Regions from separate parts of the Hymenobacter sp. AT01-02 genome, predicted to be linked through region 1. Evidence: riboswitches for the same ligand, from Rfam matches in the RefSeq annotation. Region 1 holds a riboswitch; each other region holds the start of a gene.
The links. Region 1 has a riboswitch for S-adenosylmethionine ahead of metH (methionine synthase). Riboswitches for the same ligand answer to the same signal wherever they lie in the genome.
Positions count from the first base shown of each region.

Region 2: it holds a riboswitch for S-adenosylmethionine, as region 1 does, so the genes downstream of both, VI25_RS28320 (amino acid permease) here and metH (methionine synthase) in region 1, are expected to answer to the same signal.
Region 3: it holds a riboswitch for S-adenosylmethionine, as region 1 does, so the genes downstream of both, VI25_RS03985 (RimK family alpha-L-glutamate ligase) here and metH (methionine synthase) in region 1, are expected to answer to the same signal.

Region 1 is NZ_JZIR02000062.1:37,233-47,954, forward strand. Features, by position in the region: gene metF (methylenetetrahydrofolate reductase [NAD(P)H]) at 1-377, opposite strand, end outside; partial or broken gene metH (methionine synthase) at 466-4,175, opposite strand; SAM riboswitch class I at 4,246-4,349, opposite strand; gene VI25_RS17125 (OmpA family protein) at 4,695-5,828, shown strand; gene VI25_RS17130 (alkene reductase) at 5,975-7,111, shown strand; gene VI25_RS17135 (SDR family oxidoreductase) at 7,283-8,266, shown strand; gene VI25_RS17140 (SusC/RagA family TonB-linked outer membrane protein) at 8,595-10,722, shown strand, end outside.
Region 2 is NZ_JZIR02000014.1:229,728-240,449, forward strand. Features, by position in the region: gene VI25_RS05940 (CPBP family intramembrane glutamic endopeptidase) at 1-329, opposite strand, end outside; gene VI25_RS28310 (amino acid permease C-terminal domain-containing protein) at 458-592, opposite strand; partial or broken gene VI25_RS28315 (APC family permease) at 629-1,189, opposite strand; gene VI25_RS28320 (amino acid permease) at 1,087-1,914, opposite strand; SAM riboswitch class I at 2,259-2,351, opposite strand; gene VI25_RS05950 (TIGR02117 family protein) at 2,663-3,349, shown strand; gene VI25_RS05955 (EcsC family protein) at 3,437-4,168, opposite strand; gene VI25_RS27625 (hypothetical protein) at 4,213-4,335, opposite strand; gene VI25_RS05960 (Gfo/Idh/MocA family protein) at 4,326-5,243, opposite strand; gene VI25_RS05965 (M48 family metallopeptidase) at 5,496-6,185, opposite strand; gene VI25_RS27630 (DegT/DnrJ/EryC1/StrS family aminotransferase) at 6,297-7,022, opposite strand; partial or broken gene VI25_RS27635 (aminotransferase class I/II-fold pyridoxal phosphate-dependent enzyme) at 6,989-7,417, opposite strand; gene VI25_RS05975 (DUF6565 domain-containing protein) at 7,546-8,517, shown strand; gene VI25_RS05980 (glycosyltransferase family 2 protein) at 8,536-9,492, opposite strand; gene VI25_RS05985 (cell division ATP-binding protein FtsE) at 9,567-10,265, opposite strand; gene VI25_RS05990 (hypothetical protein) at 10,323-10,526, opposite strand; gene fsa (fructose-6-phosphate aldolase) at 10,619-10,722, opposite strand, start outside.
Region 3 is NZ_JZIR02000010.1:74,560-85,281, forward strand. Features, by position in the region: gene pheT (phenylalanine--tRNA ligase subunit beta) at 1-1,591, opposite strand, end outside; gene VI25_RS03945 (DUF1684 domain-containing protein) at 1,766-2,383, opposite strand; gene radC (RadC family protein) at 2,466-3,227, opposite strand; gene VI25_RS03955 (metallophosphoesterase) at 3,341-4,588, shown strand; gene VI25_RS03960 (hypothetical protein) at 4,745-5,386, shown strand; gene VI25_RS03965 (carboxypeptidase-like regulatory domain-containing protein) at 5,589-6,254, shown strand; gene uvsE (UV DNA damage repair endonuclease UvsE) at 6,379-7,296, shown strand; gene VI25_RS03975 (hypothetical protein) at 7,342-7,689, shown strand; gene VI25_RS03980 (hypothetical protein) at 7,760-8,149, opposite strand; SAM riboswitch class I at 8,463-8,554, shown strand; gene VI25_RS03985 (RimK family alpha-L-glutamate ligase) at 8,927-9,931, shown strand; gene VI25_RS03990 (LLM class flavin-dependent oxidoreductase) at 9,928-10,722, shown strand, end outside.

The sequences.
Region 1 (10,722 bases):
CCGCGTAGGGCCAGCACATTGTCGATGCCGAGAAAGTGTAGGTCGATGAGGGCGTTTTCGGTTTCTTCCTTCGAGAAGCCTCCGCAGATCAAGTGGGGCACCGTGTCTACATCGAAGCGGTTCTTGATGGCGGCGCAAATACCCACGGTGCCGGGACGCTTGCGCACGGTTTTCTTTTCCAAAAACCCGTTGGGGTGCTGGCGGTACACATACTCTTCCCGGTGGTAGGTCACGTCGATAAAGGGTGGGTTGAACTCCATCAGGGGCTCAATATTCGAGAACAAGTTCTTAATGTTCTCCCCCTTCTTAGGAGGTAGCACCTCAAAGGAAAAGAGCGTTTTGCCGTTGGCGCGGGTGAGGTGTTCGGTTACTTTCATATAGAGCACTAGCTCGTAGCCAGTGAGTCGTAGGAGTAGTAAGCAAGCCTCCCTCCTCATCTGAGGAAGGAGACTATTGTTTAATGGCCTATAGTGCCGTTACGGGCACACTGGTATGGTCGTAGTTCAGATTAGGAGCTAGCCAACGCTCCAATTCGGGCAGGGGCATATTTTTGCGTTCGGCAATGTCCGCTACTTGGTCCTTGCCAATGCGGCCGAGGCCGAAGTAGCGGGAATCAGGGTGAGCGTAGTAAAGGCCGCTGACGGAGGAGGCGGGGTACATAGCTAAGTTTTCGGTGAGGTGGATACCGGTCTTGCTTTCCGCGTCGAGGAGTTCAAACAGGGTAACTTTCTCGGTGTGGTCGGGGCAGCCGGGGTAGCCGGGGGCTGGGCGTACACCTTTGTACTTCTCCTGAATCAGATCCTCATTAGAAAGGTTCTCGGCCGGATCGTACCCCCAGAACTCCTCGCGCACCCGCTGGTGCAGGCGCTCGGCAAAGGCTTCGGCTAGGCGGTCGGCCAGGGCTTTCACCATGATGCTGGAATAGTCGTCGTGCTCCTGCTCGTACTTCTCCAGCAGCTTCTCAATGCCTAGGCCAGCCGTCACGGCAAACCCGCCGATATAATCCTCGCGGCCAGTTTCGCGCGGGGCCACAAAGTCGGAGAAGGCCAAGTTAGGTACGCCGGGGGCTTTCTCGCTCTGCTGGCGCAGGGTGAAGAACTCCGTCTGGATTTCCTGGCGGGTGTCGTCCTTGAAAATCTGGATGGTGTCGTGGCCTACGGTGTTGGCGGGCCAGAAGCCTACCACGGCGCGGGCCGTGAGCAGCTTCTCATCGATGATCTGCTTGAGCAACTTTTGGGCGTCATTGAAGAGCTGGGTAGCCGCTTCGCCTACGTTCTCGTCGGTGAGGATGCGGGGGTAGCGGCCCTTCAGTTCCCAGGTCTGGAAGAAGGGCGTCCAGTCGATGTATTCGGCTAGCTCCGCCAGGGGGTAGTCTTCCAGCACCTTGGTACCCAGGAAGCTCGGCTTCACAATGCGGCTGGTTTCCCAGTCGGCCTTGAAGCCGTTTTCGCGGGCGGCTTCAATGGACAGGTAGTTCTTCTCGCGCTGGCGGCCGGCATAGTCCTCACGAAGCTGGCGATACTCTTCGCGCACGGTGCGGGCGTACTCCGCATCTGCCGAACCGAGCAAAGCGGCAGCCACGCCTACCGAGCGGGAGGCGTCGTTGACGTGTACTACCGGGCCGGAGTAGGTAGGCGCAATTTTCACGGCTGCGTGCAAGCGGGAAGTAGTAGCGCCACCAATCAGCAGCGGGGTATTGAGGCCGCGCTTTTCCATTTCCTGGGCCACGTACACCATCTCATCCAAGGAAGGCGTGATGAGGCCGCTGAGGCCAATCACGTCTACTTGCTGCTTTTGAGCTTCGTCTAGAATCTTCTCCAGCGGTACCATCACGCCCAGGTCCACAATGTCGAAGTTGTTGCAGGCCAGCACCACGCCCACAATGTTCTTACCGATGTCGTGTACGTCGCCTTTGACCGTGGCCAGCAAGATTTTACCGGCGGTTTGGCGCTCTTGCCCGCGCTTGTCGGCTAGCAGGTAGGGCTCCAGGTAGGCCACAGCCTTTTTCATCACGCGGGCCGACTTCACCACCTGAGGCAGAAACATCTTGCCGGCGCCAAACAGGTCGCCTACTACGTTCATGCCCGACATCAGGGGGCCTTCAATTACTTCCAGTGGCCGCGCTACCTGCTGGCGCACTTCTTCGGTATCCTCGTCAATAAACTCCGTGATGCCTTTTACCAAGGCGTGTTGCAGGCGCTCCTGCACCGGCAGGCTGCGCCAAGCATCAGCTACTACCTCGGTTTTGTCCTTCTGCTTTACCGTATCGGCAAATTCTACGAGGCGCTCGGTGGCGTCGGGGCGACGGTTGAGCAGCACATCCTCGCAAAGTTCCAGTAGGTCCTGGGGCACGTCGTCGTACACGGCCAGTTGGCTGGGGTTCACAATGCCCATATCCAGGCCAGCCCGGATGGCGTGGTACAGAAAGGCCGAGTGCATGGCTTCACGCACCACGTCGTTGCCACGGTAGCTGAAGCTGATGTTGCTGACGCCGCCGCTGGTAAGGGCACCGGGCAGGTTCTGCTTGATCCAGCGGACGGCCTCAATGAAGTCCAGCGCGTAGTTGCGGTGTTCTTCCATGCCGGTGCCTACCGTCAGGATGTTGGGGTCGAAGATGATGTCCTCGGCGGGAAAGCCACTTCATTCACCAGAATATCGTAGCTGCGCTGGCAAATTTCGATGCGCTTCTCGTAGTTGTCAGCCTGCCCGTTTTCATCGAAGGCCATGACCACCACAGCGGCTCCATACTGGCGTACGGTGCGGGCGCGCTCCTTGAAGGTTTCCTCGCCTTCTTTCAAGGAAATAGAGTTGACGATGCTTTTGCCCTGCACGCACTTGAGGCCGGCTTCTAGCACGCTCCACTTCGAGGAGTCAATCATAATCGGCACCCGCGAAATGTCGGGCTCCGAGGCAATCAGGTTCAGGAAGGTGGTCATGGCCTGCTCCGAGTCGAGCATACCTTCGTCCATGTTCACGTCGATGACCTGGGCGCCGCCTTCCACTTGGTCGCGGGCTACTTGCAGGGCGGCTTCGTAGTTACCGGTTCGGATGAGGCGGGCAAAGGCGCGACTGCCGGTTACGTTGCACCGCTCGCCCACGTTCACAAACAGGCTTTCTGCGGTGATACCGAAGGGCTCCAGACCACTCAGGCGGGTGGCGGTGGGTAGCTCCGGCAGCTTGCGCGGCTCGTACTTGTCGGCCAGGCGGGCCAGCTCGCCGATGTGCTGGGGCGTGGTGCCGCAACACCCGCCCACTACCGTTACCAGGCCTTCCTTCAGGTAGTTTTCTACCACGCCCGCAAATTCCTCCGCCGACTCATCGTAGCCCCCGAAAGCGTTGGGTAGACCCGCGTTGGGGTAGGCCGAAATGTGCACGTCGGCAATGCGGCTCAGCTCCTTGATGTACACCTGTAGCTGATCAGCACCGAGGGCGCAGTTCAGGCCTACGCTCAGCAGGGGCAAGTGGCGAATAGAGTTCCAGAACGCCTCTACCGTCTGCCCCGAGAGGGTGCGGCCGGAGGCATCGGTAATGGTGCCGGAAATCATAACGGGCACCACGCGCCCACCTTCGTCGAAGAACTTCTGCACGGCATACAGCGCCGCTTTGGCGTTCAGCGTATCGAAGATGGTTTCGATGAGCAGGGCGTCGGAGCCGCCATCTATGAGGCCGCGCACCTGCTCGTGGTAGGCGGTGGCCAACTCATCAAACGTCACGGCCCGAAAGCCGGGGCGGTTCACATCGGGGGAGAGGGAAGCGGTGCGGTTGGTGGGCCCGATGGCACCGGCCACAAAGCGGGGCTTGTCGGGGTTTTGGGCCGTAAACTCGTCGGCTACTTCCTTGGCAATGCGCGCCGACTCATAGTTGAGCTCGTACACAATATCCTCCAGGGCGTAGTCGGCCTGGGCGATGGTGGTGCCACTGAACGTGTTGGTTTCCACCATATCAGCGCCGGCCGCGAAGTAGTCGGCATGGATACCCTTGATGATGTCGGGCCGCGTGATGCTGAGCAGGTCGTTGTTGCCGCGTAAGGGCTTGGGATGGTCCGCGAAACGGGAGCCGCGAAAATCAGCCTCATCCAGCGTGTGGCGCTGAATCATGGTGCCCATAGCGCCATCCAGAATCAGGACGCGTTTGGCAAGAATATCGTGGAGCGGGGAGTCAGTGACGGTCGGCATAGCAGCTCTTCAAGTAAATCGGCAGCGAAAAAGTGCCTATCCAGAAAGAGCCGCCGAGAGGCGAGTCCTGTACTTATCTTCTTCCGCCGGGGCGAAATGGGAGTTGGCACCTTGTTTTATTTCAGGTTGCCAAGACGTCGTCGGGCCCAATCCCTCGGTCTTTCTGGATAAGTAACACAGCGAAGATACAACCGGAATCTTCAAATTTCAATTTGGGAGGCCCTGGGAGTAGTTGAGAGGGTGGGCAATACCCCAATGTACTGTCAGGTCGAGCTTATCAAGACATCTCGCTCGAATCCTAGAAGTAGTGTTGCACCCTCAGCACGTAAGTTGCCCCGATAAGCTCGGCCTGACATGCCACAGTATTAGCGTGATGGCTCATTTGATAAAAAGAGTCCGAATCCCTATGTATATGGACTAGCTTAGTTCGTTGAGCTAAAGCTCTGTGCTCGTCGGATACACTTTGCGGAACACGATACAGTGTGCAACTTGGGCTCCACCCATTATCAATTGCTGGCTATGGTTACCCTGTCTTTCTATCGAGCAAGTCTGGCGGTGACTGGGCTGCTACTGAGCAACCTAGCTTTGGCCCAGCACCAAGCTGGCACGGGTTTGCGGGGGCAGTACTACCAGGGGATGAAGTTTGAAAAGCTAGTGCTAACCCGGTCTGATGCAACCATTGACTTCAACTGGACCGTTGGCCCCAATGGAAGCCATTTCGTCTCGCCCGGTCCGGGCGTGCCGGGCGAGTCATTTTCGGTGCGGTGGATAGGCCATATCTACGCGCCCACAACGGGTACCTACACCTTCCAAATTGCCACCGATGATGGTATGCGCGTTTGGGTAGGAGGTAAGAAGATACTAGACTCTTGGAACAATCAGTCCGTTACTACTTCTTCAGCTCAGTTGCAGATGGATGCCGGCGGATATTACGCCTTGCGGGTAGAGTACTACCAGGCGGGTAGAGACTCAAGGGCGCTGGTAGCGTGGCAGCTTCCCAACACGACTACTGGACCCCAGCCAATTCCATCTACTAGTTTGTACCAGAATCTGCCCGATAATGTGCTGCTGCTGGTAGAGGCTGCCCCTCCCAAGCCCACCGTAGCCCGTGCGCCCGTTGCGGGCGCAGTACCGGCGGCGCCTTCACCTACAAAGCCCAGTACGCCTACCCCAAAACCTAGTAGCACTACCCCAGCTACGGCGCGCCGGCGCAGAGCAGAAACTAGACCAACGCGTCCGTCGGATTCGGCACCGCCGGTAGTGGCCGCAGATACTACAGCTACCCCGCTGCCCGACCTGTCGGCTCTCAACAAAGGTGCTGCCATCACACTGCCCAATCTCTACTTCATCCAAAGTACCGCCACATTGCTACCCGCTTCTCGCCCGGTGCTCAACGCCCTGGCGCGTACCTTGCGCGCCCAACCGGCCCTGAAACTGGAAATAGCCGGCCACACAGATAATGTGGGCGAAGCAGCGCTGAATCTCCGCCTCTCGGAGCAGCGGGCCCGCGTAGTACGGCAGTATTTAGTGCAGCAAGGTATTGACTCGGTGCGACTTACGGCCCGTGGCTACGGTAGTGCCAAGCCCGTAGCCGACAACCAAGATGTGCAGCAACGACCCCGCAACCGGCGCGTGGAAGTGATTGTGCAGTAGCACTGTATCTAGTATGCTATAGGTTCTTGTCAGGGCTAGCCATTTAGGTAGCAATTAAATAATACGCTGGCCAAAACATATATGTAGCAACACTAGTTGGTATGGTCCGAATCAGCAATAAGTTGATTGGTAACCCACGCCAACCCATGAGCCAGACTCCAAATCTTTTCACGCCCGTACAGATGGGCGCTCTTTCCCTGCCCAACCGTTTCGCTATGGCGCCCATGACGCGCAGCCGGGCTAACAACGATGGCAACGTACCCACCGAATCGGTGATAACCTACTACGTGCAGCGCGCATCCGCTGGCCTGATTATCACGGAAGGCTCGCAAGTGTCGCCTCAGGGTGTGGGCTATATTAGCACACCAGGCATCTACTCTGAGGAGCAGGTAGCGGGTTGGAAGAAAGTAACCGACGCCGTACACGCCGCGGGCGGCCGCATTTTTATTCAGCTGTGGCACGTAGGCCGCGTGTCGCACCCATTCTTCCACAATGGCGAACTGCCCGTAGGACCCTCGGCCATCAAGCCAGAAGGCGCCAAGGCATTCACCGGGCAAGGATTTGAGGATGTGCCAACGCCGCGCGCTCTAGAGCTAAACGAAATTCCGGGCGTAGTAGACCAGTTCCGCCAGGCAGCTCGTAACGCCAAGCTAGCCGGCTTTGATGGCGCTGAGATTCACGGTGCCAACGGCTACCTGCTCGACCAGTTTGTGCAAGATGGCTCCAACCAGCGCACCGACGAGTACGGCGGCAGCGTTGAGAACCGTTCGCGCTTCGTGCTGGAAGTAGTACGGGCCGTAGTAGACGAGTTGGGCGCCGACCGCGTAGGTATCCGCCTCTCGCCCCAAGGTAGCGCCAGCATTCAGGACTCCGATCCGGTTAAGACGTTTAGCTACCTCACCGAACAGCTAAACCAGTTCAACCTGGCTTACCTACACGTGATTGAAGCTCTACCAGGCCATCCTATGGCCGCTCGTGCCGGTGTGCCCGCAGTAGCAGCCCATTTGCGCAACATCTTCAATGGCACGTTCATCCTCAACGGTGGCTACACCCAGGAAACAGCCGATAAGGCCCTGGCTAACAACGAAGCCGAAATCATTGCGTTCGGTGTGCCGTTCATTGCCAACCCCGACTTGGTAGAGCGTTTCCGCATTGGGGCGGCTCTCAACAACCCCGACCCCAGCACCTTCTACGTACCCGGCGACAAAGGCTATATCGACTACCCTTCCCTTCAAGATAAGGGAGTAGACACCAAACAGCCCATTGACTACCAGAACAACTAGGTCGTCTTTTGTTGTGAACAAGAAGAACCCGCTCTGGCTACGGCCGGGGCGGGTTCTTCTTGTTTGAGTGGTAGTAAAGCGCCGGTGTAGCGGACAATTGCCCGGCAAAATTCATAGCTGTTGAGGTTGCAATCTGCGTAAGCGAGCTACAACCATAACCCGCTACTCCTAATGGCTACTAAAAAAACTCCTGCTGCGCCTGCTACTACCAAATCTGCAACTAAGAAGTCGGCCCCAACGCCTGCGGCCAAGAAAACTGCCGCGGCCAGCCAGGCACCCGAGCCGGTAGATCGGCCCACTGCTAAGGATATGAAACAGCACGCCCAGAAGCTGCCCTATCCGGCCAAGCAGGCAGACATGAACCTTCAGCCAGCCATGAATTTCTCTACCTACCGTGCCGCTGGAAAGCTGCAGGACAAGGTGGCCTTGATAACAGGAGCAGACTCCGGGATTGGGCGGGCCGTTGCCGTGGCATTTGCCATGGAAGGTGCACACGTAGCCGTGCTCTACAATGAGAATACCGTGGATGCCGAGGAAACAAAGCGCCTGGTAGAAGCGCAAGACCGGCGCTGCCTCTTGCTGCAGCTAGATGTGCGCGACCCTGAGCAATGCAAGCAAGCCGTGCGCCTTACTCGTAAAAAACTAGGAAACCTGAACATTCTCGTCAATAATGCCGCCTATCAAATGGCTCAGGAAAAGTTTGAGGAGATTTCTGAAGAGCAAATCCGCCGTACGTTCGACACAAACATCCTGGGGTACATCTGGATGGCTCAGGCGGCAATTCCTCACCTGCACAAGAATGATTGCATTATTAACACAGGTAGTATTGTAGGCCTTACAGGCATTCCGTTGCTGATTGATTATTCATGCACCAAGTCGGCTATTCATGCTTTAACCAAGAGCCTAGCCACCTATCTGGGGGAAAAAGGCATTCGGGTAAACTGTGTCGTGCCAGGTCCCGTCTGGACGCCCAACATTCCTGGCACCATGCCGCGCGAAGAGATAGAGAAGTTTGGCTACGAGGTAGCGTTGGCTCGTCCCGGCCAACCTGAAGAACTAGCCCCGGCCTACGTCCTGCTAGCCTCCCAAGACGGATCCTTTATGACCGGTTCGTTGGTGCACGTAACGGGCGGCAAAATGAGTAGTGACCAGTAACAAACGCACCTAGCACGTAAGAACACTAATCAAGAGTAAGCCCTCATGGTGCCGATACAGGTACCATGAGGGCTTTGATTTTTTGGCCGGATCACACAAAAACCAGGCTGCTCAGACGGCGAAGTAGGAATATAGTGAAAGTGTAAGCTTGCAATGTTGGTTGTCTATTACTGATAAAAAAGCAACCATACGGCCAGAAATAAGCGTGATTTACATAGAAAAGTTGCTTTTGTTGTAATCAGGGTTGTTATTGGCCTATCCGCTGAGCTTTCTACTTTTCATTAAATACGAACACATGAGGAAACTACTACTGTTAGCCCCTCTTTCGGTGCTCACACTTTCTGGCCACGATCTGCTGGCTCAGGCACGTACAGTTACTGGCCAAGTAGTGGGTCCCGATGGGGCCGCAATACCCGGTGTCACAGTAATTGCTAAAGGAGGCTCCGCAGGCACTTCCACTGATTCCGATGGCCGGTATTCACTAGCCGTTCCTGCGGGTTCTAATACGCTGGTTTTTTCCTTTATCGGATACGACAGCAAGGAAGTAGCAATTGGAACGCAAAGCAGCATTAACGTAACCCTGGCAGTGAATGCCACCGGTTTGGATGAAGTTGTTGTGCTAGGCTACGGCATCACCCAATCTCGGCGTGAACTGACGGGCTCCATTGCCACCATCAAGGGTGCTGAAATTGCGACTACCCCAGTACAAAGCTTCGACCAAGCTTTGCAGGGCCGAGCTTCAGGGGTAAATATTACAACTCCTAACGGGGTACTTAATAACCCCCCCGTTATCCGTATCCGCGGCGTTAACTCAATTTCTCTAAGCTCAGAGCCACTGGTTGTAATCGATGGCGTACCTACTTATAGCGGCAATAGCTCCGCAGTGGGTAGCGTAGCGAATAACCCGCTTAGTAATTTGAATCCCAACGATATAGAGAGCATGGAGGTATTGAAAGATGCCGCCTCCACGGCTATCTACGGCTCCCGAGCTGCTGGTGGGGTTATCCTTATTACTACCAAACGTGGCAAGCGTGGCCAAAGCCGCATATCGCTGGATTCATGGGCCGGTGTATCACAAGCTGTGCGTTTGTACGACGTGCTGAATGCCGAGCAGTACATCAACATTAAAAACGAAGCTGTCCGAAACCTGAATGCTAACCGAGCAGCATTGGGTCAGCCTGCTACTAACGTAGAAGGCTTCCGGCCCACGTTAGATGGCAACGGCAACCCTGTAGATACTAACTGGTACGATTACATTTATCGTACGGGCTTCACTACTTCTAATACCGTCAACTTCTCTGGTGGTACCGAAAAAACAACGTACTACACGTCCGTTGGCTATTCCGACCAGAAGGGTATGCTGGAGAAAAACGAATTCAAGCGTGCTTCAGCCCGATTGAATATCGACCATAAGGTATACAAGACCTTTACGGTTGGTGCCCGTGTTGGCTACTCTAACACGAAAAACGCTTCCCCAAACTCTGGTTCTGTGGCCGATGGGGCATTTGGAACTGCTGGCCTAGGCCGTCTGCCTTTGGTACTGCCACCCAACATCCCCGCGTTTAATCCAGATGGTAGCTACAATACCTATCAGGCAGGTATTGGCCCCGGAGCCAACCTAAACCCAACTCTTACTACGGGGGCTCCGCTCTACCCTGGTTATTACAACCCAGTAGTAGATTTAGAGAACAACTACTTCCGTTCAGAAGGCAACCAGATAGAAGGTAGTGTGTATGCTAACTGGGAAGTGCTACCAGGTCTTAATGCCCGCACTACTTATGGTATCAACAACATAGCCTTCGAAGACCGGGCTTTCTATACCGCTATTGCTGGCGACGGCTACTCTGTTGGTGGGCAGGCCTTAAATTACTACCGCACCAATAAGCGGTGGAACTGGCAGAATACCTTGCAATACGACCGTACAGTAGGTGGCAACCACAACTTCTCTGTTCTGGTAGGTAATGAGCAGCAACACACCGATATCTTGCGCTGGGGAGCAAACCGTACAGGTGTAGCTGATAACCTGTTTAATACCTTTGAAGGTAACTTTACCAATATTGCCGTTTCAGGTAATTATCAAGGAGAGAATTACTTGCTGTCTTACTTTGGCCGGGTAGCATACGACTTCAATAAGAAGTACCTGATTTCCTTTAATGCTCGCCGTGATGGATACTCTGCTTGGGGTGATAAGTGGGGTAACTTTTACGGGGGGTCTATCGGATATATCCTCTCGGAAGAGTCTTTCTGGAAGGATGCTTCTTTCCTGACTCCACTCAACTTCCTAAAAATTACGGGCAGCTATGGGCAAGTGGGCAACGCCTTAGGAGTGAATGATTTTGCCTCTCTGCAACTGTACTCGTCTGGTTTGTACGGATCGGCTGCTACTTTGGGGTATAGCCTCGCTGGAAACCCAAATCTGACTTGGGAAACGAGTAAGAAGACGGATATTGCGCTAT
Region 2 (10,722 bases), on a different contig from region 1:
ACGCCGAGCATAGCAAGGACCAGCACTGGAAGCAATGCATACAACCATACTTGCTCGCGGCCGGCAAACTGCAAGGGGCGCCACCGTTTGCCTGCTTTCCAGCGTAGTAAGCCCAGAAAAGCCAGGTTTGTAGCCAAGGTCATGACCATGCCAACTACGGGCTTTGAAGCATGCGCCACGTTCTGAGCAAGAAGCATTACGGGGAGGCCCACCGCTCCGATGGCTAACAAGAACCACCCCAGAGCACCCCAGCTTTCCTTCAATGTGGGGTAGGCGCGCACTGGCGTTGCCAGCGGGCTAGCGGAGGCTTCCAACAAATTATTTTCCACGTATAATGGCGAGAAGTAAGAATACCTAATGCACCAAATCTAGCCAAACAACGGCATAAAAAACAGCCAGCCGAAGCAGTAGCGTCGGCTGGCTGTGGTACTAAATATAGTAGGTTGAAGCTGAAGGGCTACCCAACCTGGCGCTGAGCTTGCTGCCGGCCCAGTTTACTGTGCTTACGACCGTAGCCGAAGTAGATAGCCAGCCCGATGGCCAGCCACAGGGCAAGACGCAACCATGTTTCCCAAGGTAAGGACACCATCATTACCAAGCAGGTCAGAATGCCCAGAATGGGGACGAGCGGCACCAATGGAGTACGGAAGCCGCGAGGAGCGTTGGGCTCCCGTTTGCGCATAATGAGCACGCCCAAGCATACCATTACAAAGGCCAGCAGGGTGCCGATGCTGGTCATCTCCCCTACCACTGAAATAGGCACGAAGCCGGCAAACAAGGCAATGAACAAGCCAAGCAGCAAGTTGGACTGCAAGGGCGTGCGGAACTGCTCGTGGATGCGCGCAAACACAGGCGGTAGCAACCCGTCTTTGGCCATGGAAAAGAACACGCGGCTCTGCCCCAGCAAGTCCACCAGAATCACGGACGTATAGCCGATGATAATAGCCAGAATTACGGCCGAGGACAGCCAGGCGTAGGGCGTTTTTTCAATGGCAATGGCTACTGGCGCGGCGCTGTTCTTGAACTCGGTGTAGTTGGCCAACCCCGTCATGACGTGGCCAAACAGCACGAATAGCACTGTGCAAATCAGCAGGGAGCCGATAATACCAATGGGCATGTTACGCTGGGGGTTCTTGGTTTCCTGGGCCATGGTAGCCACAATATCGAAGCCAATGAATACGAAGAATACAACCCCGGCTCCCCGCAGGATGCCGCTCCACCCAAACTCCCCGAACGTGCCGGTATTCTGCGGAATGTAGGCTGGTAGTTGGCGGGGTCAATGTACTGCCAGCCCAAGGCAATGAACACAAGCACGACGGCCACCTTCAAGGTGACTACTAGCGCATTAAACCACGCCGAGCCTTGGGTACCACGAATGATGATGAGCGTAATAGCTAACACAATAAGCATAGCGGGCACGTTTACAAAGCCATGCACTACGCTACCATCTGCCAGCGTGGAGGTTTCAAATGGCGACGTCACCAGCTGGGGCGGCAAGTGGATACCGTACTTGCCCAGGAACTTCAGCAAGTACTGCGACCAACTGATGGCTACCGTAGCCGCGCCCACGGAATACTCCAGCACCAGGTCCCACCCAATAATCCAGGCAAATAGCTCGCCCATGGTGGCGTAGGCGTAGGTATACGCCGAGCCGCTTACCGGGACCATAGAGGCAAACTCGGCGTAGCACAGGGCCGAAAAAGCGCACCCCACGGCTGCCACCACAAACGAGAGCGTAACGGCCGGGCCCGCATTGTTGGCGGCCGCAATACCCGTGAGCGAGAATAAGCCCGCACCAATAATTACCCCAATACCAATGGCAATAAGGTTGAAGCCATTGAGGCTTCGTTTAAGCGTGTTGGCGCCCGTTTCGGCCGCCTCCTGCCGTAGCAGTTCCAAGGATTTTCTGAGCATGATATAGCGCCAACTCTGGATTGGCTAAGAGTGAGAAATTCAGTTATTTCTAGCCTAGGCGCACAACAGCTCCTAGCGGTTTATACTAGGCCTTTGCAGCGCAGTATGCACGCGTAGCGTTTGCGGCTACGCCGCACCAGGCAATGAAAGAACTGATAAGGAAAAAGCGAAAATCCGCAGCACCAGCAGCTAGCTACGCCGCGCGCCACCAGCATTGCCTTGGGGCTTCAACAGCAACAACATCTTTCCCAACTACACTGCCGCGCGCCGACTGCAATACGGAGAGAAGCAGCAAAAACTACAGGATAGTTGAGGGAGCGGAAGCGAAGCACCACGGTACGTTGTTTTTATATGGTCAGGAATTGGCACCGTTCCGGCAGTTGCGGATGGTTGCCGACGCGTCGTAGAGCCTGTCTCTCAGCGCCTCTGTATAAAAACAATCCTTTGGCTAGAAAGAATTGATGGAACAAAGGTAAGGGCCGCTTCGTGGTCCTGCAAGCAGCTCGGCAACTAGTCGGTCGTGCCCCCGGTTTACCTACCGCAGCTAGCCAAAGGCACTCTTCTCTCAACTCACTATCTAGGCTTAGGGGCGTTGCCGCTCTTTTGGTTTATCGTAGAGCCCGCGAAAGCAGACAGAAAAGTGCGGAGAAAAGTCAAACCGTACGTCAATGGGTTCGTACTTGCGCCTACGTTCTTTCTTGTGGTGGCTGCAAGCATGCAGCAGCCCTCCCACCGTTGCCTCTTTTACATGAACTCAGGAATTCAGAAAGCCCTGAAAGCAACCGGCTACGTGGCCGGTTCTGTGGGCGGCGCCCTCGGCCTCTACCTCACAGCTGCCGCTGTACTGTCGCGCATTACGGTACCCAAAGCCAGCACCGATCCGCGGGAGGACCTCGATATTTACATCTTTTCCAATGGTGTGCACACCGATATTGTGGTACCCATCTGTACACCCTACATTGATTGGAGCGAGACTATTCTGTTAGCTAACACCAAATCCAAGACCCCTGGCATGCGCTACATTGGGTTTGGCTGGGGCGACAAGGGTTTCTACCTCGATACACCCACTTGGGCAGAGCTTAAAGCCAGCACCGCCTTCGTAGCCATGTTTTACTTGGGCACCTCCGCCATGCACACTACCTTCTACCAGGACATGCAGGAGAGCGAGGATTGCATAAAAATCAGTATTAGCCACGTCGACTACCAGAAGCTCATTCGCTACATTCAGGAGAGCTTCCGCTACGACGAACAGGGCCAGCCTATTTATATTCCCGGTCATAGCTACGGCTCCGATGACTCTTTCTACGAGGCCCACCGCACCTACGGCTGGTTCTATACCTGCAATACCTGGGCGAACGATGCGCTTAAGTATTGCGGACAAAAAGCCAGCCTCTGGACTCCCTTCGACACAGGCATCTTCTATCAATACCGTTAAAGCGCTTTTCCTACTACTGTTTACTGCACGAGGTGGTACTGATTATCCGCCCTCTTTTCAGTATTCAGCTAATGCACTTGGCACAAATCAAACTGATGAGTCAGTGTTGAAATAGCGCATGCGGTAGCAGTTCATAGCTGTAGTGCCGAGCTGCTCCAACAGGCGGTAGTTGGCAACGGCTCCCACGGCCGCCCCAATTACGGGTACTAGCTGAGCCATTTTGGCTAAGTCGATGTAGTCCCGGTATTCCTGCTGAAAGGTGCGCCAGTCAAACTCGTTTACATCTTGGGGCAAGGTATGGCGGTAGGTCTCCCAATTGGCTAAGCGCTGATACACCTCATTGCGGGTATGCTGGCTGCTGAAAGCCAGCTGAAAGATGTGCAATAGGTACAGGCGCTCAGTATAGTCTTGCACATCGTGGCCGTAGAGGGCAGCTACATCGTAAAGCAGTTTCAGCTTGATGCCCAATAGCAGCGGAAAATCGGCGAGGCCCAGCAAGAACCCGCCGGCCCCAGTTACGGCCCCTTCAGCCGCAGCCGTATTACGATAATTGCGCACACTAGTGCGCACGGCCACTTCTCGGGCTTGCAAGGTAGCATCGGCCAGGGGCCGGCGCGTAATGTACCCGGAGCCAAACAACACTCCGCGCACCATCTGTTTGATAGCGGTGGTGATGGCCGCGTGTACTTTCTCGGGCAGTAGCGCATTCAGCCTCGCTTGCAGGCGGCGCGCCAGCCGGTTCAGCATGGACGGGCGTTGCTGCATTTTGCGTTGCCAGTCTTGCAACTCGGCGTAGGCATCTTGGTCGGAGGAATTCATACGTGCAAGATGCATCTACAGCGTAACCCGTTGCCCAAGTGGCCCTATAGATGGCGCAAACTATAGATTCGCTCAATTATTTCTACCACTTTCATTCCTTCCAGGGCATTGGTAGTAGCGAAGCTGCGCTTTTGCACGGTCTCTACCACGTTGTCAATTACCTGCACGTGATTAGCAGCACTACCCTGATACGGACCGTAGTCGTTGGCAGGTTGGTGGGCGGTAGTTGGGGCAGTTGATAATCCTTTATATGGCAGTACTCTACCTTGTCCATGTATTGCCCTCCAAGACGAAGGCTGCCGTTTTCTGCCACCACGGTAAGGGAGCTTTCCAGATTCCGGTCCCACACGGAAGTGCTGTACTGTAGCGTGCCGCTACCACCGCGCACTAAGTCAAAAGTGACCAGACCACTATCCTCAAAGTCGGTGATGCTGGCGTGGTTGAAGTCGCGGAAGCGGGCGGAAATATTGGTAATGTCGCCGAACACCCAGTACAACAAATCGACGAAGTGACTAAACTGCGTGAATAAGGTACCGCCATCTTGCTGCTGGCGGCCCTTCCAGCCGCCAGCCTGGTAGTAGCGAGCGTCGCGGTTCCAGAAGCAATTGATTTGCACCAAATACACCTGGCCCAGCCGTCCTTCCACCACCACTTGCTTAAGCCAGGCAGCCGGCGGTGAGTATCGATTTTGCATGACGCCAAATACCAAGCGCCCCGTTTGCAAAGCCGTGTGCACAATAGCCTCCGCATCGTGCTTGTGCAGGGCAATGGGCTTCTCGACCACTACGTGCATCCCATGCCGTAGGCCAGCTATAGCTTGTAGCGCATGCTGGTAATTTGGTGTAGCTATAGTTAGAATATCAGCCTCGTACCCACCACATTGCAGGTAGTCCTCCAAAGACGTGAAGAAGGGTATGCCAGGAAACTCAACTGCCAGTGCGGGGGCTAGCTCCGCTTTCACATCAATAAGAGCAACGAGCTGCGCACCAGGATGGCGAGAAACCAAAGCAGCGTGACGACGGCCAATATGCCCTATCCCACAGATAGCAAAACGTACGGCAGCACTGGCAGACACAGAAGAAGCGGGTTGGGATAGCACGCCGCAAGCTCAGAAAAAACTGCGTTTGTTTCTTACAAAACAAAGCCCGTAGCTCCTTTTTGAGGGCTACGGGCTTTTTGAGGGGCACAAATTGCGGCGGCAGTTGGGGCTAGAGCAGCCGCTTTAGCTCATTGAAGTTGCTATTGTTCACGCTACGGCCAGTGCAGCCTAGCTGCTGGGCACTACGTTGGATGCTAGTGATACGCGAGCCTGGGTTGGGGTGAGTACTCAGGAACTCGGGGGTACCTCCCCCACCGGCCTTTTCAGCTTGATGAAAAAACCAGCGGCACCGTCGCAAGAGTAGTAGCGGGTACCATTGAGGTATATGGTCGAGTACTTGTCGGCTTCGGTTTCAAAGCCACGGCTGAACTTGAGCTGTCCCAAGCCAGCCGCAATCTGGACCAACTGGCCGGAGGAGCGCTTGCCCAGAATAAGACCAAGCAAGATGCTGCTGCCGTATTGCTGCTGCAGCTGCTGGGTGCTATGGCGCCGGTCGGCGTGGGCAATTTCGTGCCCCAGTACCCCAGCTAGCTGGTTTTCATCATCGAGGTACTTAATAAGGCCCGAAAACACGTAGATGTGGCCGCCGGGAGTAGCAAAAGCATTCTGGGTTGCATCATCCTTGATGATCTGTACATCCCAAGGAAACTGAGTACGGTACTTGATATTGCCGTTGTCGAGGACGCGCTTTACTACGCCATCAAGCAATTGGTAGGCCCGGGCGTTCTTGGAGCGCTCCATCAGTTGCCCCTTTGCGCGGTATAACGAATCAGTTTGCTTGGCTACCTGAGCCCCCAGGGCAATATCCTGGTTGATAGAAAACAGGTTGATTCCTTGCTGGGGCGAGGTGAAGGCAGCTGAAGCTAACACAGAAACAGCAGCCAGCGGCAGGAAGAGGGTCAGAAAAGGGCGACGCATGGAAGAGAACAAATGAAAGTAAGCGGACAGTAATACGGTCAAAAGAAAAAACAGTGCCAGCTATCCGCTCAAATACTGAACTGGCATAGGTCTCTACCAGCTTTTAGTACGTCAAACAGGTAGCCATGCCCGGAGCACATCCCCTACGTATGATACCTGATCTACGGTAAGCGTAGGATGAATGGGCAGCGACAGTACGGTACGACACAACCGCTCCGCCACGGGAAACTGACCAGCCTGGTAGCCTAAATGCGCGTAGGCGGGCTGCAGATGGTTGGGCTGAGGATAGTACACTACGCTGGGTACTTTATGCGCCGCCAGGTGCTGTTGCAGCGCCGCACGCTGGCCCGGCTCATCGGGCACCTGCACGGTGTACTGATGGAAAACATGCGTGCTGCGCCCATCCCGCGCCGGGGGCACAATGCGTGGGATAGTAGCCAGTGCCGCATCATACTGAGCTGCTACCTGTTGGCGCGCCGCAGTCCAGGTGGGCAAATGGCGCAGCTTCACGCGCAGTAGTGCAGCCTGTAACGTATCGAGACGAGAGTTAAGGCCAATATGTTCGTGATGGTACTTACGGGTTTGCCCGTGGTTGGCAAGTTGACGCAGGTAGGTAGCCCGAGCTTCATCACGGGTGAACAACGCCCCCCCATCGCCAAAACCTCCCAGGTTTTTGCTGGGGAAGAATGAAGTAGTACCCACCTCCCTACGGTGCCGGCTACCCACGTTGTGCCCTGGCTGGTAGTAAATGTGGCTCCAATGGCTTGGGCATTGTCTTCGATGAGAGCGACGCCCTGGCGCTCGGCAATAGCTCGCAAGGCTTCCAAATCTGCACATTGCCCAAACAAGTGCACGGCAATAATAGCACCGGTGCGGGCGGTACAAGCCGCTGCCGCCGCCACCGGGTCCAGGGCAAACGTATCTGCTCGTACGTCAACGGGTACGGGCACGAGCCCTAATACCGCCGCCGCCTCCAGGGTAGCCACATAAGTAAAAGCGGGCACCAGCACCTCTGTGCCAGGCGGCAGGCGCAAGCTCATCAGTGCCAGTTGAAGGGCGTCGGTACCGTTGGCACAGGGCACTACGTGGGGCCCACCCAGGTACTGGCTTACTTCCTGAGCAAACTGCTGCACGGCTGGCCCCTGAATATAAGCTGCTTCGGTAAGCGTTGCTTGCCAAGCGGCTTCCAGCTCAGCCTGAATGGGTGCGTGCTGAGCAGCAAGGTCGAGCATTTGAATAGGCGAAGGCGGAGCAGAGAGAAGAGTAGGCACAAGCGAAAACCAGAGAAACAGAACCACGTCAAAGATAGAGTCCGGGGTAGAACCCACTGCATATACCCCACGTAACCTGATAGGAAGTGATGCCGTTAATCGCCTCAAGCTCGGCCATAACGGTAGGCTTGCGCTGTTTCCTCCCTCCTATTCCCCAACACTACTATGCTCAGGAAAACTGTCACCCTCCACGCCCTGTCGGCCATGCTGCTGCTCGGGGGCGTTGCTGCTACCACCAGTTGCAACCAAGGTCAGAAACAAGAAATTCGGCCGAAAGTGATGAAGCGTACAACGACTTCAAAACGTTTGTAGCCAACACAGAAACTGCCGCTGACAGCGTAGGAAATGAGATAGAGGCCGACTACGACCGGGAGACGGCCCAGTTGAAATCAGACTTTGATACCAAGGTAGCCGCAGTAGATAAGTACGCCGACCAGTACGACGACACCCGCCGCCAGGAAATTGAGCAGCTGCGTACGCGCTACACCACCGCTTACGACAGGCGCGAAATGGCGTGGAAAAACCGTCCGGGTAGCACTGCTACTAGCACCAGCGGCAGCACTGCCAACCTAAAGCCCGGGAAATACTACAAGCCCATGTCGCCAGCGGCCCAACTAACGGCAGCTAACGCCCGCACTACCTACGAGTCGTTCGTGAACAACATCAAGCAAAACGAAGACAAGTATGACATTGACGACTGGCGCTACATTAACTCCGAGTGGCGCGCCTTGGATGAGGCCTACGACGACGTCAAGAAAGACATCTCAGCCCGCGACTTGGCCGAGATTCAGAAGGAAAAGTTGAAGTATGCCGCCTTCAAGTCATTCGACAAAGCGGAAGCTCGCGCCGCTCAAGGTGCCGACGCTGTAAGCAGCGAGGCCAAAGAAGTATCGGCCGAAACGGCCGATGAGCGTAGCAAAGTGGGCCAAGCCGCTTCCAACACTGCCAGCGACGTGAAAGAAGCCGGCAAGGACGTAGGCAAAGGTGCCGCGAAAGTGGGCAAGAAAGTAGGAGGCGCCGTGAAGGACGTTTTCGACGGTAAGGACGACAAGAAAAACTAGTCTTCCTTTATAAGTAACTTAGGCTGGGCGCCGGCTTTCCTTTAGGAAGGTCGGCGCTTTCAGTTGGTATTGGAACGGCTGCGTTAGCTCCTCCAGCAACCAGTACAATTTCAAGGCGTCAAGCTGGCGCAGGCTTGGATTCTGGGAAAGCAAGTTGCTACGCACGTGGGCTTCTCGCAGCCGAAAAACGGTGCATACAGCTTCGCTCAGCCCCCAGCGCTGGAGGCGTAGCGCAGCTTGCAGTAACTTGGTTTCTGCTCCCAGACCTTCTGCCTTATAGAGCTGCACGAGGTTGCGAACGGCATCGTGGGTTTTGGCTAGGAAGACGGTGGCCGGCTCCAGTCCATCATGCAGCACTGGGTTATCCACGTGCACCACATTCACCCCGTGCTGGCGCAGCAGCCACCCAAACTTGGTGTCTTCGTGCCCATAACGAGTCAGGCTTTCGTCGAGCCCAAAGCGCCGGAACAAATCAGCCTGAATCAGGAGGTTGTTGAGGGTCAGCTGGCCGTGGGGGGCCCGCTGGCGCACGGCCGCCGAGCGGGCTTCTCGGCTTCGACCATAAAGCCAGCGCAACCGCAATGATGCATCGGGCGGGGCACTACCTTCGTAGGCCGTGCCACCCGAAAGCACAGGTGCTAGGTCGCGGGCGGCGGCGTACCGAGTCAGGAAATGACCATCGGGTAGTAGGCTATCATTGTCGAGCAACAGCAGCCACTCATAGCGGGCTTTGGCGGCCAACCGATTGCGCACCGCCGAGCGGCCTACATTATAGCCCAGTTCCTCATATTCAACCCCAGCAATGGTTGTTAGCATCCGATTGCGTAACCGGTACTCTGGCGCCGAGCCGTCATCTAGGCAGTGAATCTCAACGGGCTCGCCCCAAGTAGCCGCCTGCACCAACAACCGACGCACGAGAGGCGTCACGTCGCGGTTGTATACCGGAATCAGTACTGAAAGCCCGGGGTGATTCACTGAAAAGGAGCGTTAAAGGGTAGAAGTAGCAGCTAGTAAGCCCAGCTGATCAGGCAGGCTATACCTCTCTCCTTTTAGCTATCTGCGTGCAGATGAAACGGTTTGGTAGCGGAATCTAGTAGCTGGCCCTGCTCACATTTGAGCACGCGCTTAGGGTACTTATTGATAATCTGGTAGTTGTGAGTAGCCATAAGCACCGCAGTACCTGAGTTGTTGATTTCCACAAACAAGCGCATAATGCTGTCGGCCACATCCGGGTCAAGGTTGCCCGTGGGCTCGTCGGCAAGTAGCAACAGAGGCTCATTGAGCAAGGCTCGGGCTATAACTACGCGCTGCTGTTCGCCCCCGGAAAGCTGATGCGGCATCTTAGAAGCCGCGTTGGCTAGCCCTACTCGCATAAGCACTTCTGAAATGCGCTGCTGCTTGCGTGCTTTACCTCTCCAACCGGTGGCATTCAGGACAAAAAGTAAGTTATCGGCAACGCTCCGATCAAAAAGCAGCTGAAAATCCTGGAAAATGATGCCCAGCTTCCGCCGCAGGTACGGAACCTTGGTGCTACCCGCTAGCTTGGGCAAGGGAAACCCAACTACCGTACCCGTACCCGCGGGCAAGGGCAAGTCGGCATAGAGAGTCTTTAGCAGGGAGCTTTTGCCCGAGCCCGTACGTCCCACTAGGTAGGCGAATTCGCCTTTTTCGAGCGTAAACGTGACCTTCTGCAGCACGGTGTTCACGTCCTGCATCACATACGCATCGTGCAGCTCAATAACGGACATAAGCGGTGGGTTCTTGCGGACTCGGGAGCGGCGGAGGTAGGCTACGTACGACTAGTGTTAGACTTCCAGCTTTTGCAGCTTCCCAAACTCCAGGTTAGAAATGACAGCGGCCAGTTCGGTTTCCTTATTCTCTAGCCCGTAGCGGTGTAAATCCTTCAGAGGCCGATCAGCGCGGAAATAGGCGATGAGCACAAAGTGCTCATCACGCAGCTGAATGTAATCCGGAATCTTGGCCTTGCCTTTTACTTTGATGATGTACATAAGTACGAAGTGCGAAACGTGAATAAGTGAGAAATGTGACAAGGGCTTTCTACTGCGTTCAGCACATCTCTCACAGTATGCACATTACTTCTCTACCCGTTGACCTTCTTGTGGTCGGCCAGGAAAGTAGCTAAGCCTTTGTCGGTGAGCGGGTGGCTAAGCAAGCCAGTAATAACGTTGAGCGGACACGTCACTA
Region 3 (10,722 bases), on a different contig from region 1:
TGGTGATAATTTCCGAAAAGCCCTGTCCGCTCAGCAAGCGCGCCGTGTTCTGGCGAATGATTTCGGGGTCGGGGTTCGGGAACTTGGCCAGGAAGGACGCCGCATTGTGGGGGCGCAGGGCTACGTGGTTGTACCCGTAGATGCGCAGAATTTCTTCAATCACGTCGGCTTCGCGGGTCACGTCTACCTTGTGCGGCGGCACCGACAGAATCCACTCGGTGTGGCCGGCTTCGTCCTGGCTTTCCTCTGCAATCAGGATGTCGAGGTCGGTCAGGATTTGACGAATGCGCTCCGGCGCGATGTACTGGCCCACCAGCTTCTCTACCCGCGGCAGGCGCAGGCGCACCGTAGCGTGCCCGATGTGAGTGGGGTACGCATCAACTACTGGTGCTACAATGGTGGCGCCCGCTACTTCTTGGAGCAGCAAAGCTGCCCGCTTCAGGGCCACTAGCACCATGTGCGGATCAGTGCCCCGCTCGAAGCGAAAAGAAGCGTCGGTTTTAAGCTGGTGCGTTTGGCTGGTTTTGCGCACCACCGCGGGGTTGAAGTAGGCACTCTCCAGGAACACGCGAGTAGTAGCCTCCGATACGCCGGAAGTTTTGCCGCCAAACACCCCGGCCAGGGCCATGGGAGTGCCGTTGGCATCGGCAATAACTAAATCCTCGCCTTTCAGGGTGCGCTCCGCCCCATCTAGGGTCACAAATTTCTCGCCTTCAGCGGCGCGCTTCACCCGAATCTGCCCGCCCATAATTTGGTCGGCATCAAAGGCGTGCAGGGGCTGGCCCAGCTCGTGTAGCACGAAGTTGGTGACGTCCACCACGTTGTTGATGGGCGAAAGGCCAATGCTACGCAAGCGGCGCTGCAACCACTCTGGCGACGGGCCTACCTGCACGTTTTCGAGTAGCAGGCCAGCGTAGCGCGGGGCAGCGGCGGCATCCTCCACCAGTACGCCGATGTTGTGGGCAGCCTCGCTGGGAGTGTGAAACTGGCTTACATCGGGCAGGTGGCAGGGCTGGCGCAGCAGGGCGCGCAACTCCCGTGCTACCCCGTAGTGGGAGGCAGCATCGGCCCGGTTCGGCGTCAGGCCAATTTCAAATACCGAATCCGAACCCAGGCCAAAGTAGTCGGCGGCGGGGGTACCATTGGGCAGCTCGGTTTCCAGCTCCATAATACCCGCATGAGACGTGCCCAGACCAATTTCGTCTTCGGCGCAGATCATGCCCTCAGAAGCCGCCCCACGGATTTTAGACTTCTTGATTTTAAACGGCTCACCCTGGGCCGGATAAAGCGTAGCACCCTCTAGGGCCACTACCACGCGCAAACCGGCCCGCACGTTGGCAGCACCGCACACAATTTGGCGGGGCGTTGCGTCGCCCACATCCACGGTGGTTAGGCTTAGCTTGTCGGCATCGGGGTGCTTCTCGCAGGTGAGCACCGTGCCCAATACTACGCCCCGCAGGCCGCCAGGGATACTTTCCAGCTCCTCAATTCCCTCTACTTCTAGCCCGGAGCCAGTGAGTAGCTGACCGATTTCTTCGGCGGGTTTGTCGGTGGGAATGAGCGTACGGAGCCAGTCGAGGGATATTTTCATTGCTTGGTTATCAGTTGGTAGTAGCCCGCCGGGGCGAGGGAAGGGCGGGTTTCAGAAATGAGGAAACCCCTCCTGCCGGCCAGTTGGTACTGATCAGTCCGGCAAAGGTAGGGATTTGCCCAGCGGCCCGAAAGGTGCTACCCATAGTAGGTGCACGCCTTGGGCGGGGCAGAGCTAGTCATGAAATGACATTTCACCGGCCTTTATTTCCACGGCCAAGCGGTTGTCGGCGGGAGGTACGGGGCAGGCAAAGGTGTTGTTGTAGGCGCAGTAAGGATTATAGGCCTGGTTGAAATCGAGGGTTATTTCCGTATCCTCGGCCGCGGGTAGAGCGGCATCGAGGTAGCGCCCGCCGCCGTAGGTAGCAAAGCCATTGGTGCGGTCGGTGAACGGAATAAACAGCGTTGAGTCCTTCCCGTCGGCTTTCAGAAACAAGGTCAGCTTATACTCCTGCTTGTTGAGGATGAAGGCGGCCTTGCCCCAACGCAGGTACTTTTCCGCTTTGCCATCAGTAAGGGCCATGGACACTGTATCGCGCTGCGTAAACGCTTCTAGCTGCGCATCGAGGCGGTAGTCTTTGTTGGGGGCAAAGTACTTAAGGCTGTCGAACGTTTGGCGCTGGTCTTGGCTAAGCGGAGAGCCCTGCACCCGCCGGAAACTGTCGTCCTTCGTTTGGCGCTCTTTTGCCAGGCGAGCCGCGTATTGATCAGAGCCAAACACCAGGTCTTGCAGGAAGTAGCCAATAACCAGAAGCAGCCCAAGGCCGATAAACAATTTGGGGTTGATGCGCATGGCCGCAAAGGTACCAGCGGAGTTGGTAGTTGCCAGGCGTTGCGCCTAACTGTCCTGGTACGCCCCTTCTGCGGCCAGTGCGTTACAGCAGCCCCTCATCGGCAAAGCTGAAATAGCCGTGGTCGGTATAAATCAGGTGGTCGAGCACCGGCAGATCGAGCAGCAGACCGCCTTCCTTAAGCTTGCGCGTGAGGCCAATGTCGGCGGCGGAGGGGTTGCGGTTGCCGCTGGGGTGGTTGTGTACCAAGATAATAGACGAAGCTAGTTGCTCCAGAGCCTCCTTAAAAATCAGCTTCGGGTCGGCCACGGTACCAGCTACCCCGCCCCGGCTGATGCTCACGCTACGCATCACTACGTTGGCCCGATTCAGCAGGATTACCCAAAACTCTTCGTGGGGTAGGTCTTGCAAGTGGGGCCGAATTAGGTAATAGATGTCGCGGGAGCTGGTGATGGTAGTGCGCGCCGCCGCGTCGGCCTCCTTACGGCGGCGCCCTAGCTCCAAAGCCGCCATAATGGTAATGGCCTTGGCCTCGCCAATGCCTTTTTGGCGCATCAGCTCTTTCAGAGAGAAGCGCGCTAGGGCGTTCAGGTCGTTGCCGGCCGCTTTCAGCACTAGCTTGGCCACATCCACCGCCGACAGCTTGGCCGTGCCCGATCCCAACAGAATGGCCAGTAGCTCCGCATCGGAAAGGGCAGCCCGGCCCTTTTGCATCAGCTTCTCCCGGGGGCGGTCCTCTTCGGCCCAGCTCTTGATGCTAAAAGATGGGGGCGTTTGGTAAGCAGCGGGTACTGGGGGAATAGTATCATCGGATAGATTTTCAGTCAGATTGTCAAACTCTTGCATGGGGCACCGTTGTTGTAACGCCCGGAATTTAAAGCAAAAACTCCGCATCCGCGTCTGCCGCAGCGGCAAGCTGCACCAAACCAATTTTCACCGCGCGGGTTTGCCTTCAACGTATGTCAAGAACTGTCTTTCCTTTTATCTTTTTTGCGCTGGTGGCCGTGGGCGAATGGTACGGCTTCCAAGCGGTGCGCACAGCCCTGCAACACGCAGCGCCCGGCACCCGGCGCCTCTTTTCGGTTTTGTACTGGGTTGTAACGGTGGTGGTGTGGGTAATGGGCTTCTGGGCCCTGCGCAACCGGCACGAGCACCCTTCCTTTAAGTCGTACTTGGGGGGTGTGCTGCTGGCTATGATTGCCGCCAAGATTGTCATCATCATTCCGCTGCTGCTGGAGGATGTAGTGCGGGTAGCACGCTGGGCTTTTCAGGCTGGTTCGCGCAGTACCACGCCGGGCACTGGGCCCGCCATTTCGCGTAGCGAGTTTGTAAGCAAGCTGGCGTTGGTGCTGGGTGCCATTCCATTTGTGTCCCTAATTTGGGGTATGGCTAAGGGCGGCACCGATTACACTGTGAAGCGCGTAACGCTGCGCTTCCCCAACCTGCCCGCTTCGTTTGATGGCTTCAAGGTGCTACAGATTTCCGATCTGCATACCGGCTCGTTTCACTCCAAGGAGCCCCTACAGCGGGCCGTAAAAATCATCAACGAGCAGAACGCCGACCTGGTGTTCATGACCGGCGACTTGGTGAACAACTATGCTACGGAGGTAGAGGAACACATTGACACCCTGGCGGGCATCAAGTCCCAAAACCCTATCTACTCCATCCTCGGCAACCACGACTATGCCGACTATGTGAACTGGATGGAAGAAGGCGGACTGGCGGCCAAGCAAGCTAACTTGGCTCGCATCAAGCAAAACCACGCTAAAATAGGCTGGGAACTGCTGCTGGATGAAGCCCGCACGCTTGAGCGCAACGGCGAAAAAATCAGCATTCTGGGCGTGCAGAACTGGGGTGCTCGGGGTTTCGCGCAGTACGGCAAGCTAGACAAGGCCCACGCCGCCGCCGACCCCACGGTGCCCTTCAAGATCCTGCTTTCCCACGACCCCTCTCACTGGGATGGCCAGGTGCATGAGTACCCCGATATTGACCTCACGCTTTCGGGCCACACCCACGGTATGCAGTTTGGGGTGAACCTGCCCTTCCTGAAATGGAGCCCCGTGCAATACGCCTATAAGCAGTGGGCAGGCCTATACCAACGCGGCAAACAGTACTTATATGTAAATGCTGGACTGGGCTTTATCGGCTACCATGGCCGGGTAGGTTTCTTGCCCGAAATAACGGTACTAGAACTACGCCGAGCCTAGCCGTAAACGCGTATTGACAACCTCTAAAAGGCCACCTGCTAGTAACAGGTGGCCTTTTTGTTGAATGAGGTTATCGGTAGGTAACCAGCTATATAGCTGAAGCGTATAGCTGCCATTATTCTCTCTCCCTCCACCCTCTCTCAACCTCCGATTATCATGAAAAAGACCTTGTTCCTGCTCTCGTGCGCCGTGGGCCTCACGATGGCATCTTGCTCGCAAGACAAAACAGCGGATACCGCTACTACCGACGGCGCTGCGACTACCACTACCACGACTACCACGTCCACGTCGTACTCTGATGATGCCATTCAGCGCCGCGCCGACCGCATGGCCGCCGATATGGCCGCCAAGATGAAGTTTGACGAGGCTACCCGCGAAAAAGTACGCACGGCCTACATCAACCGGGGCAAACGCCTGGGCGAGTTGCAACAGCAGTATGCTAGTGATACGGCGGGTAGGGCGGCGGCCATGCGCGATGCGTACGCCAGCTCCGACACGGAGTTCAAGTCTATCTTCACCGACCCTACCCAGTACTCCGCCTACGAATCGAGCCGGACGGAATACATGGACGACCGGTATATGGACGATGATGCCATATCGGCTTCGTCTTCTGACATGAGCATGGACTCATCCGGCACCGGCAACTCAACCATGAGCAGCTCGGCGGGTAGCAGCATGAGCTCCGGCATGCAAGGCAGCGCCGATGGCGGTAAGATGAAAATTAAGCGCGACGGCGACGTAAAAATCAAAGATGCTGAGGCAATAAAGCCAAGCTCGATGCTGATGATGGCACCATGAAGGCCAAGCCCGCTGACGGCGAAAAATCGGTAATCAAGTAAGCAGCGTGCTTATACCCACTTTGTAGCTTCTAGAAAAAGCCCGCATCTGCAACGATGCGGGCTTTTTTTGTCTCCCTTTTGCGTTAATCCGTCGATTCAATGCGGCCCCCGAAAGGTTTGCGCGACTTTTCCCAACTTAAGTGCGTTAGTTTGTTACGCTCATGATGTTTCGCTTGCCTGATTTCTTGTTGGCCCGTTGGTTTGTCTTGTTTGTGCTGGTACTGTGTGCCGGGACCGCAGCGGCGCAGGTACGCGTTACCGGCTCGGTGTCGGATGCCAGCACCCGCAAGCCTATTCCAGGCGCCTCGGTGGTAATTCAGCGCACCAGCCGCGGGGTAGTAGCCAACAATGAGGGCGACTTTAGCATCTCAGCCAACAATACCGACACGCTTATTTTCCGGGCTGTGGGCTTTAAGGCCCAACGGATGCCTTTGGGGGGCACGGGACTGTCGCAGTTTATCGTGCAGATCAAGCTCCAGCAAGACACCATCCGGCTGGGTGAGGTGCGCGTGCAGGAAGGCCGCCCCGACCGGGCTACCATCAACCGGGCCTTACGCAATATCAAGCGGCCTAGCACCGCACCCACCAGCGCCGTGAAGCGCCCACCGGCCCCCAAGCCCTTGTTCCCCGTCGATTCGGCTGCGCCCAAGGCTCCTACTCCTAACCTCGCTAGCCCCGTGAGTCTGCTGTATGAGCAATTCTCGCGCGAGGGCAAGCAGCGCCGGAAGATGGAAGAAATCAGGGCCGAAGAAGCCGCCGAACGGGCCCGCAAAGCTCGGCTGAAGTACAACAAAAACTTCAAGGACAACCGCGGGTATGAGGAGTAAAAAGCAGCCCTGTTGAGTTCTGTACTAGTATGCCTACCGCGTGAGTACACGCGCGTATCCGGCAAAGCACTACTACATCTAGTCCTGGGTTTATCCTTTCACTCGTTCTCTCGTAAGTCAGGGTATGAGAATCGGATATCCTTGCGTGAATGAGTCCTTGGACTGCACCGCTACCAGCACTTTCCGGTTGGCTTCGTACTCGGATGAACGAGTAGAGCTGGCCGTAGCCAATAACCTAGGCTGCTTACTGCGCATTTTGCAGTTCAACGTGGCTCAAGGCCTGCTCTTCTTCCGCATTGGGTCGGGCATAGTTCCCTTTGGCTCCCACCCCGTCAATGTGTTTCCGTGGCAGACACGCTTTGCCGACGAATTCCGGGCAGTAGGCGACTACATCAAAGCCCACCACATGCGCGTGTCTTTCCACCCCGACCAGTTTGTGGTTCTGAACTCCCCCGACGCGGGCATTGTGGAGCGTAGCATTCAAGAACTGGTGTACCAGGGCTCGATGCTGGACCTGATGGGCCTCGATAGCACCCACAAGCTTCAGATTCACGTGGGGGGCCTCTACGGGGACCGGGAGCTGGCCATATCGCGCTTTATCGATACGTACCGCCGCCTGCCTGCGGCCGTAACGGCCCGCCTAGTTATCGAAAACGACGACCGGCTGTTTAGCCTGCAAGATTGCTTGCGGGTGCACGCGGCCGTGGGTATTCCTATCCTTTTCGACAATTTTCATCACGAGTGCCTTAACCACGGGGAGCCGATGATGGAAGCACTGCGCCTAGCGGCTGCTACCTGGCACCCTGAACGCGACGGCGTGATGATGATGGACTATAGCTCCCAAGCGCTGGGCGAGCGAAAAGGCAAGCATACCGCTACTCTTGAAGAGGATTTGTTCCGCAATTTCTTGGTGGATGTGGGCGACCTGGACGTAGACATCATGCTGGAAATAAAAGACAAGGAAGCCAGTGCGCAGCGGGCTTGTGGCATCCTGCGCGATGTAGGACGCATTGCCATTCTGGCTGGGGCCACCACCGAATAACGCTGCCCTACCTTCTATCACCACCCTACCTTTTTCTCCTCCCTCATGGCTACTACCGACCTTCTTACCACAACAACGCACGCACTCCAAAACGGCCTGACCAGCATTCCGCTCAGCACCGCCATTGAAAATGCCGGAACCTGGAAGCAAGAATTGCTGCAAAGTGGCGAGCCTGCCTTGCAAGACATCAGCCGCGAACTAGGCAACCTGGAGTCTTTGCTTAGCATGGGCTCCGCCGGAATGGATGCTCGTGCTATTGGCGCTTCGCTCAGCATGCTCGGTAGCCAAACCTCCCAAGCGGCAGCCAGCGCCCCTAGCGAGTTGCGTGCTTCTCTCACGGCACTAGCCGATTCGCTACTTCGGGCTGGAGGCCAACTTGAAGAAGCGCAATAACTTACTTCTTACTACAGAAAAGGCCCGCACTATCAGTACGGGGCCTTTTTCTGTTTGTTAGCGTTACGTGCTATGGTCGAGGCGTAGTAGTATTGGTAGCAGGCGTGGTGCGGCGTAAGGTCCCCTGTGGTGTGGTAGTGCGGCGCGTACCAGGAGCAGTAGCAGGTGTTTCCAAGCGTATACTCCGCTCGTTTTCTACAGGGGTAGTGCGCATGGGCACCGTAGCCGGATTTTGGTCAATAGTACCCATCACACCTGATTGCGTGGGCGACGCGGTAGTTGGAGTCCGCTGGTCGATGGTGCCGGGATTAGTGACCGGATTAGCGGGATTCACGGGTGGTACACGAGTCTGGTTGACGGCTCCACCGTACTGAGTAGAGGTGGGAGTAGTTTGGGCTTGCGTAGCCGTAGCGGCGCTTAGTACGAAGGTAGCGGCGAATAAAAGCTGATGGAATTTCATGGAAAAGAAGGCGTGGATGAATGAACAGGAATAGAGATGCCGCTCTGACGGGGCACCATACTGTATACGGATACGCTAGCAGCTCGACCACAAGCGCATTGTATAATTTTTTGATATTCAATTGATTATATATTGCACACTTCACCCTATACCGCATCGTAATTGTCTGTGTACAAGCTCTGCACGAGGCATGTAGAGAAGGTGGCTGCTCAGTGAGGCAAGGCCTTGGTCTGCTAGCCGTTTAGTAACTCTTGGCTTTGTGGGTAATGCTGCTATACCTTTGCAGTATCAATTCTTTCTGACCAAAGGATTGTTTTTATACAGAGGCGTGGAGAGACAGGCTCTACGAAACGCCGGCAACCCTCAGAGTATCTGAAACGGTGCCAAGTCCTGACCATATAAAAACAACAAGCCGTGGCTTTAGCCAACACCTTCGCTGCTCTCCGTTTTGCCTCTTCTGCTCTCCGTGGGTCCTGTTGCCTTGTGCGCAGTTCGTCGGCGTGTTGGCTTCCGGTAGCAGCCTGTTGTTGGTGCTAGTTCACTTTCATCCCTGCCTTCTCTTTCGCCCTCGCCGATAATATTATCGGCTTTGTGGGTGCCACTTGTGCTTTGCCCTGCGGGCCACGCTAGCCACCTGCTAGTAGCGCCCGGGGCTGTGCGGCACTCCGGCACTTCCCGCCGTGCGGCGTGGCGTACTGCCTCGCCCGCTTACAAAACGAGGTTGCTTATACCGCACCTTGCCTGTCTGAATTACTTCATTTCTTTCCTCTCTTGCACATGTCACAGCAATTGAAGCCTATTGGCATTTACTATGAGCACCCCGAGTGGTTTAAGCCGCTGTTTGCCGAGCTAGACCGCCGGGGCCTGCCCTACGAGAAAATTGACGCCGCCCATCACCTCTACGATCCTTCGGAAACGGAAAGCCGCTACTCGCTGGTAGTGAACCGCATGAGTTCATCGGCCTACCTGCGCGGGCATGGGCAGGGCATTTTCCACACGGCTGGTTTTGCTACTCACCTAGAGCGCCTAGGCGTGCGCATCATCAATGGGTCAGTGGCTACCAGCATCGAAACCAACAAGGCCCGGCAGCTTTCCTTGTTTGCCTCACTGGGCCTGAAGTACCCGAAGTCGTTTGTAGTAAACCACGCTTCGCGCATTGCCGATGCGGCCCAGCAGCTACAATTCCCCATTGTGGTGAAAGTGAACATTGGTGGTAGCGGCGCGGGCATTATCCGCTTCGATACCATTGAGGGCGTACAGGCGGCCGTGGAAGCTAATCAGATCGACCTGGGCATCGACCAGACGGCACTAGTGCAGGAGTACGTGACGCCCCGCGGCGGCAATATTCATCGTGTAGAAACGCTCAACGGCAAGTTCCTATACGCTATGAAAGTGTATACCACTGGGGAAAGCTTTAACCTGTGCCCGGCCGAAATCTGCCAGATTCCGGAGGAGCAATCGGCCGAGTTCTGCCTGACGGAGGCACCCAAAAAGGGAATTCAGGTGGAAGCCTTCACTCCGCCAGCCGATGTAATTGAGGCCGTGGAGCGCATTGTGGCCGCCGCTAAAATCGACGTGGGTGGCATTGAATACCTGATTGATGACCGTAACGGCGACGTGCTGTTCTATGACATCAACGCCCTCTCCAACTTCGTGGCCGACGCCGTGAACGTGGTCGGTTTTGACCCCTACGCGCGCTTCGTTGACTACCTAGAAACGGAACTGCTGGCTCGCACCAACGCGGCTTCGCATCCTGCCGCTCAACACGTTGCTTTTGTATGAGATACGGATATTGGATGCCCGTTTTTGGGGGGTGGCTGCGCAACGTAGAAGACGAGAACATGCGCGCCGATTGGGACTACGTAAAAACGTTGGCCCAGCGCAGTGAAGACCTGGGCTATGACCTGTCGCTCATTGCGGAGTTGAATCTCAACGACATCAAGGGTGAGGAAGCGCCTTCCCTGGATGCGTGGAGCACGGCGGCAGCCCTGGCAGCCGTCACCAAGAAGATTGAGCTGATGGTGGCCGTGCGGCCTACTTTCCACTCACCGGCGTTGCTGGCCAAGCAAGCCGCCAACATCGACCACATCAGCGGCGGCCGGTTGTCGCTGAACGTGGTATCATCGTGGTGGCAGGATGAGGCGAAGAAGTACGGCGTGCACTTTGAGCAGCACGACGACCGTTACGCCCGCACTGCCGAGTGGCTGCACGTGGTAGACAACCTGTGGAAGCAAGATCATTTCACCTTCGAGGGCAAGTTCTACAAAGTAACCGACTCTATTTTGCAGCCCAAGCCCGTGTCGCGCCCCCGACCGTTCATTTACGCCGGCGGCGAGTCGGAAGCGGCCAAGAACCTTATTGCGGCGCAATGCGACGGCTACGTAATGCACGGCGACGAGCCGGAGGCTATTGGCCGCCGCATTCAGGACCTGAGCCAGCGCCGGGAAAAACTAGGCCTGCCACCCATGAAGTTTGGCGTGGCCGCCTACTCCATTGTGCGCAACACGGAGCAGGAAGTGAAAAAGGAGCTGGAGCGTATTACCAACGTGCAAGGCTCGGCGGCTGGCTACAAG